2 regions of the Hominimerdicola aceti genome follow, and region 2 is predicted to be linked to the other one. Evidence: predicted binding sites of a transcription regulator. Region 2 holds the regulator's gene; the other holds the start of a gene.

The links. Region 2 encodes HrcA, which represses chaperone genes, less so after heat shock. Its sites were predicted from a motif close to TGTTAGCACTCNNNNNNNNNGAGTGCTAACA; they were not measured.
Region 1: a site for HrcA is predicted at 2,035-2,065, ahead of OCV57_RS13665 (Hsp20/alpha crystallin family protein). Genes of this name have one in related genera too.

The regions. Positions count from the first base shown of each region.
Region 1 covers NZ_JAOQJZ010000021.1:737-4,470, reverse strand. Annotated here, with positions in the region: gene OCV57_RS13675 (CCA tRNA nucleotidyltransferase) at 1-887, shown strand, start outside; gene OCV57_RS13670 (VanZ family protein) at 847-1,341, shown strand; gene OCV57_RS13665 (Hsp20/alpha crystallin family protein) at 1,464-1,880, opposite strand; gene OCV57_RS13660 (sigma-70 family RNA polymerase sigma factor) at 2,150-2,497, opposite strand; gene OCV57_RS13655 (recombinase family protein) at 2,451-3,734, opposite strand, start outside.
Region 2 covers NZ_JAOQJZ010000009.1:77,093-80,826, reverse strand. Annotated here, with positions in the region: gene OCV57_RS09655 (hypothetical protein) at 1-282, shown strand, start outside; gene OCV57_RS09650 (hypothetical protein) at 312-1,076, shown strand; gene hrcA (heat-inducible transcriptional repressor HrcA) at 1,329-2,357, shown strand; gene grpE (nucleotide exchange factor GrpE) at 2,380-2,952, shown strand; gene dnaK (molecular chaperone DnaK) at 3,016-3,734, shown strand, end outside.

The sequences.
Region 1 (3,734 bases), on a different contig from region 2:
AGGACGCTCTGAGGATATTAAGAGGGCTGAAATTTTCTTCATGCCTTGGGTTTGAGATCGAGGAAAAGACCTCAAAGGCTATACTTGAACAACGTGAGCTTTTAAAAAGCATTTCCGCCGAACGCATTGCGTCGGAGCTTAAAAAGCTTCTCTGTGGAAAGGGTGTAAGGAAGATATTGCTTGACTATCGTGAGGTCATAGCGGTGTTCATACCTGAGCTTCGGGAAAGCTTTGATTTCAGGCAGAACAATCCCCACCATTTTCTTGATGTTTACGGTCACATTTGTTTGAGCGTTGAGAACGTCAGACCACAGTGGCAGATGAGACTTACTATGCTTCTTCACGATATTGGCAAGCCGAGAATGCACACTGTTGACGAGAACGGCATTTCGCACTTTAAAAAGCACCAGTTCCAGGGGGCTTACATGGCGGAGAAGATATTAAAAAGGCTCAGGATAGACAACGCGTCGGCGAAATATATTTATGAGCTTATATGGGAGCATGACAACAGGATACCTGCCACGAAAAAGTCGGTGCGGAGATTTATGGCTCAGCATGACTTTGACTTTGTTATGGATTATCTGGAGGTGCGCAGGGCTGACACATATGCCCAGTCGGACTACAAACGGCAGGAAAAGCTTGCAGAACTTGACCATATCGCAGAGCTTGCAATGGAGATAAAAGAGGACAACGAGTGTATCCACATTTGCGACCTTGACATAAACGGCAAAGATCTTTTACAAATGGGCTTTGGCGGAAAGGATATCGGCATTGGGCTGGAGCTTGCGTTGAATGGTGTTATAGACGAAAAGGTGGAAAACAAAAAAGAGGAGCTGAAAGGCTACATTGAAAGCAACTTCAAAAGGCAGGATAAAGATAATACTTAAAGGGTCGGCACTTGTGCTGTGGTGCGTGGTGATATTCATGTTCTCGGCAAACAATGCTGACGAGTCAAACAAGCAATCAAATGCGGTGTTTAACACAGTGATAGAATTTGTCAACCCTGTATATGACAGCCTTGACACTACAGCGCAGGCGGAATACAAGGACACCGCCACGTTCATCATAAGAAAGCTTGCGCATTTCAGCGAATACGCCTTGCTTGGAATACTGGCGTTCATAAATCTTGCTATGGTGAAAAAGCTTGGATACAGAGGGCTTTTTGCGGCAGTTTTTTCTTGCATCTACGCTTCAAGCGATGAGATACATCAGCTTTTCGTGCCGGGGCGTGCAGGGCAGGTGGGTGATGTTCTTATCGACACAAGCGGTGCAGTGGCAGGAATTTTACTTGCCATACTAATACGAAAAATATGGCTCAAAAGCCGTGAGAAAAAATCGTGATAACAAAAAAATATCCGTGGGGGCATTTCGCTCTCACGGATATTTTATTCTAGCAAAACCTATTGCAAATCATATCGTGACCCATTGGTATCGCCTCATTCAAAGCCTAGGCTTTACTTAAATCACTTTATCTCAAGTCTTTTGGTTTCAGGCTTTACATCCTGCATCTTTGGCAGGTCAAGGGTCAGGATACCATTCTTGTACTCTGCGGCGATATTGTTGGTATCAATGCCCGTAAGGTCAAAGCTTCTCTGATAAGAACCGTATGTCCTCTCACGGCGGATATACTTGTCTTTCTTATCCTCTGTCTCTGCCTTATGCTCAGCGGTAAGAACAAGATCGTTGCCTGAGATGTCAAGCTTGATATCGTCTTTATCAAAGCCCGGAAGCTCTGCTTCCATTACATATTTGTCGCCCTCGTCCTTGATATCGGTCTTGAAGCTCTGGAGTGCATTTTCTCCAAAGAAATCATTCTCAAAATCATGGAATGCGTTAAACAGGTCGTAGCTCTTTCTTTCAAATGGTGTAAGTCCAAACATATAAATTCCTCCTTGATGTGTTATATCTTAAATTGTCTTGTAAGCTTTTATCATTTATTCTGCTCTTCCATTGGTATCATTTCCTTTCTTCATTGTCTTTATGATACCCCTGCTATGTGTTTATTGTGTGAAGATATTGTGAACATTAGCTGAATTTTAGCACTCTCATTACGTGAGTGCTAGCATATTAGTTTTATGAGTGCTAAAACAATGACATGATATGATAATCAGCGGGCGAACGCTGTTCGCCCCTACTGCGTCAACGCCTATCACTGCTTATCGAAGCGGTCTTTAAGAAGCTTCAAGGCTTTCTTTTCTATCCTTGAAACATAGGAACGTGAGATACCAAGGCGTTTTGCGACTTCTCGCTGCGGCAGCTGCGGCTGACCGAAAAGGCCATAGCGCAAAGTGACTATCTGTCTTTCACGCTCATCAAGAGAGCTTTCGATATAGCGGTAGAGCTGTTCACTGCGAATGGAAAGCTCTATTTTGTCGGCAACGTCCTCTCCGTCTGCGATTATGTCGATAAGGCAAAGCTGATTGCCGTCCTTATCGGAGTCAACAGGCTCGTCAAAGTGGATATCGTTGGCAGACTTTTTCTGGGAGCGAAAGTGCATTAGTATCTCGTTCGCTATCCTCACCTAATGTCGCATTTTCATCAGAGCTTGTCTTTGCCCACTTTCTGTGGGCTTTTTTATAGTTTGCGAGTTCGTCCTTTATATCTTGAAGTTCTACTGTTCGGTTACCAGTAAAGAATAATTTTACATTTTCGCCATCCCATTCAGCGTGTTCTATGACTTGCCGCACAGCGTAACGTTTGTCCTCAAAGGTGGTTTGGGTATCTAAGGCTGCTGAAAATTCAGATAGGCGAGTTGCAAGATCTTTGAAATTAGCAAATGCTTGCTCGCTTTGTGCGACAACTTCTTCAAGCTTGATTATTTTTGAGCTGATCTCTTTGTTGCTGTTTTCAAGCTTTCGGTATTGCTCATTAGCGTCATCGGACATTTCAGGCGACATTTTACTTCCGTTATTGGCAATAAAATTTATAAGGTTCTTTTGTTTTTGTTTATTGTCGCTAAGCCTTTTTTTCATCTGCTCCAGTTCTTTAAGTACAGGCTGTTCATCGCTTTCAAAATTGCCCTGTGCCTCTTTCAGCTGCTTTGCCAATTCAGATTTATCCGATGTCAGAACTTTGATTTGCTCCCAGACAAGATCATCGAGGAAGTTGCCGTTTATGCGTTTTACATTGCATCTTTGTCGATTTGAGTTAAGCATCATCTTACACGCATACGCAAAGTTTCTTTCTCCTCGTTCATTATAAGTTTTTGCCACACGAGGGTACATTATAGAACCGCATTTGCATCTGAGTAATCCAGAAAGCAATGCACAATGGCTGCGTGGGCGATTGTAGTTCTTATCCTTATTTTTATCCAGAATATTTTGAACACTTACCCAGTCTGCTCCACCTATAACACCTTCATGTTCGCCAATAGCTACGATCCATTCATTGTAAGGTTTAATTTTATGGCTGGTATTCTTCTCTTGCTTGGTTTTATTATAAACCATCATTCCTTTAGTTCCGTCAAATTCGGTGTCTTCTGCGTATATTGTCGAGCCTTTATTCTCAAAAAATTTAAGGACAGCGTTATCAGCCTTAGCATATACGGGATTACTTAGAATAACCTTTATTGCAAAACGTGTGTACTCATTACCCATTTTCGTTTTGATGTTATCATTAAGTAGGGTTGCCTGAACAGCCGTAAGGGATTCTGTTTTGAGATAAAGCTTATAAATTCTCTTGATTAGTTCCATTTCTTCGGGTACTATCTCGAGTTTTCGGGCGTAGTGCACTTT
Region 2 (3,734 bases):
TCAGGCGTAACTCTCGACACAAGCGATTCTGACGATTATTCTTTCACAACAACATTCAAGTATTACTTCAATGCTGACACAAAAGATATTGTTAAGATAGAAACTATCTCTGACGGCTCAACGACTACTGTTACAGTAAACTCATTCACAACTGAAAACGTTGAAGTCAAGCTCCCTGACGATTTTGACAGTTGGACAGAGCAGTCTTTCGATATGAGCACTGACGATATCCCTTATGACGCTGAACTCGATGTTGAGTCAGGCGCTGAGTCAGCCGAGTAATCCTTGTCATTTTTCGGAGGCAAAATATTATGAACAAGAAAATGGTAACTATTATTGCAGCTTTGGCAATGTGTACAGCAATGGCAGGCTGCACTGGGAGCTATACTGCAAGCTCTTCAAAGGCTGAAACAACTACTACAACAACGGCTGCCGCAGAATCTACCGCTCCTGCTGAAAGCACAGAAGACGAAAGCACAGCTGACGAAAGCACAGCTGACAGCACTTCCACAAACGCAGGCACGACAGATTATGACGTTGACGGCGATTTCAGAGCTTTCGAGCAGATGAAAGACAAGTATGAGGGCAACTATCTTGCTAACCTTACAGGTCAGATGTCAAACAACGGCACAAAGTATACTATCTGCATAAAGGACGGCAAGGCTTATCAGGCACTCACAGTTCAGGGCATGAAGTCATACACAGTTTGCCCTGGCGACGGAAAGCTTTACAACGTTTCAGAAGGCACGACTACCTACAGCATTGAGGACAACGACGGAAATCAGTGGAAGTCAGCCGACATTCTTTTCGGTGCGACCCTCGATTTCGACCACGCATATATTGACGAAACAACAAACGTCGTTCACGAGTATTATAACCTCGACAGCAGTGTTTCAGGCGGTGAGGGTCAGATAGTTTACGGCTTTGACGGCGCTACATATGACCTTAAGCAGGTAGTTCTGCTCCCAGAGGGTGCTGACGAATCAAGTGCAGTTTATTTCACTGTAGATTCCATGGACGAAGCAGACGACAGCCTGCTTGCTGTTCCTGATCTTTCTGCTTATACAAAAGAATAATTTTATCTGATCTTTTTCCAACATCGGGCGGACAGACCACTGCGGTCTGCCCGCTTTTTTTGCATTTTCAGCAAAGCGTTGTGCAATATGACGGAAAAGAAGTTCAAATATTTTTGAAATTTGTGAGAAAAATAGTCTTAAACCCCTTGACAAAATCGTCAAAAGGGTATAAACTATACTTAGCACTCGAGAAGAAAGAGTGCTAACACTTAAATACAATAAGTGCTAACAAGAAGAACGGGTGGTGAGCAAATGGACGACCGCAAGCTGAAAATACTTTCAGCGGTAGTCAATGAATATATCGTAACAGGCGAGCCTGTAGGCTCAAAGGCGATAATGGCTCACGTCAAAGCGTCCTCAGCGACCATAAGAAATGAAATGGCAGAGCTTGAGAAGCAAGGCTATCTCGAACAGCCACACACCTCCGCAGGCAGAATACCAACATATAAAGGCTACAGGCTTTATGTTGACCAGCTCATGGAGCAAAACCAGCTTACAGCAAATGAAAAGAAGATGCTGGATTCAATGATACCGCAGGAATATGTCACAGAGGAAGACCTTGTGAACAAGGCTTCAATGGCATTGGCGGATCTTACGAAATGTGCGGCAGTGGTCGCAAACGCAACGCCAAAGTTCTCGCTTATCTCAAAGGTAGAGGTAATACCTACAGGAAAGAGAATGTACGTTATTTTGATGATAACGTCCAACGGCTCTATTAAGAATAAGGTTTGCCGATTGGAGTTCGACCTCAGTCAGGATCAGCTTGAGTTTTTTGATAACTTCGTAAAGGAAAATCTCAACGGCGTGCCTATTGACAGTCTTTCGGACGCTTATCTTGAAAAGCTCACAGAAGCAATGGGAACGTACATGATGACCCTTTCACCGCTTGTTTCCGAGATCATGAAGATGACAAAGGAAATGAGCAGCGTGTCTATCAAAGGTCAGAGTAATCTTCTCACCTGCAAGGACTTCAACCAGAATGAGATAATAAGCTTTCTCGATAATCAGAAGGAGCTTAAAGGATTTATTGACGAAACGTTCTCAGGGCTTCACGTTATGTTCTCCCCTGAGCGTGACGGGTTTGTTATCCACAACTCCTCTATTATAACAGCTCCGTTCTCAAAGGACGGCAAAACAGCAGGTGCGCTGGGGCTTATAGGTCCTATGAGGCTCGACTATGCGAAGTTTATCCCATATCTCGAGTATTTCACAGGAAAGATATCGGAAATGATATCCGAAAAGCCACAAGAGCAAAACAAAGAAGATGACGAAAACGAATAAAAAGAAAGGCAGGCGGCGTAAATTGAGTAAGGAAACTGAAAAGGACACTGAGCTTGAAAAAGAGGAAAACACCTCTGCTGAAAGCGAAGAAGTGAAAGAAGCGGCGGATACCGCAGAAAATGCCACTGAGGATACAGAGAAAAAGGCGGAGGAGAGCGAAACAGAAAAGCTGAAAAAAGAGCTTGCCGAAGCAAATGACAAGTATCTCAGACTTATGGCTGAATATGATAACTTTAGAAAAAGAAGCGCAAAGGAAAGACTGGAGCTTACAGACACAGCAAAGGGAAATGTGATAAACGGCTTCCTGCCGGTGTTTGATAACTTTGAAAGAGCGTTAGGCACAGAAACTCAGGACGCAGTTTATAAACAGGGTGTTGAAATGATCTTCAATCAGTTCAGCGACGCTCTGAAAAAACTCAACGTTGAGGTCATGGAGCTTGCGGGCAAGGAATTTGACCCGAACGTTGCAACGGCGGTCAGCACAGTTGACGACCCTGACCTGGGTGAAAATATTGTGGCGCAGGTGCTTCAAAACGGCTACACCATAGGCGGCAAGGTAATAAGACACGCAATGGTAATAGTAGCAAACCCATAAACAAAGACATCGGGACTTAAGGTCTTGATATAAATTAAGTAAATTTTGAAAGGACTTGATCTTATGAGCAAAATCATCGGTATAGATTTAGGTACAACAAACTCTTGTGTAGCAGTTATGGAGGGCGGCGAAGCCGTTGTTATCCCTAACAGCGAGGGTGCAAGAACAACTCCGTCAGTAGTTGGCGTTTCAAAGAACGGCGACAGACTTATCGGTCAGGTAGCAAAAAGACAGGCTGTTACAAACTATGACAACACTGTAATTTCTATCAAGAGACATATGGGCTCTGACTACAAGGCTCACATGGGCGGCAAGGATTACACTCCACAGGAAATTTCAGCTATGATACTTCAGAAGCTGAAGGCTGACGCTGAGGCTTATCTGGGCGAAAAGGTAACAGAGGCTGTTATCACAGTTCCTGCTTACTTCACAGACGCACAAAGACAGGCTACTAAGGACGCAGGTCAGATCGCAGGTCTGACAGTTAAGAGAATCATCAATGAGCCAACAGCCGCTGCACTTTCTTACGGTATTGATAAGGAAGAGGATCAGAAGGTCATGGTTTACGACCTGGGCGGCGGTACATTCGATGTATCTATCATCGAAATGGGCGACGGTGTTACAGAAGTTCTTGCTACAGCAGGTAACAACCACCTGGGCGGCGACGACTTCGACCAGAGAATTATCGACTGGATGATTGCAGAGTTCAAGAAGACTGAGGGCGTTGACCTCTCAGGTGATAAAATGGCAATGCAGAGACTCAAGGAAGCTGCTGAAAAGGC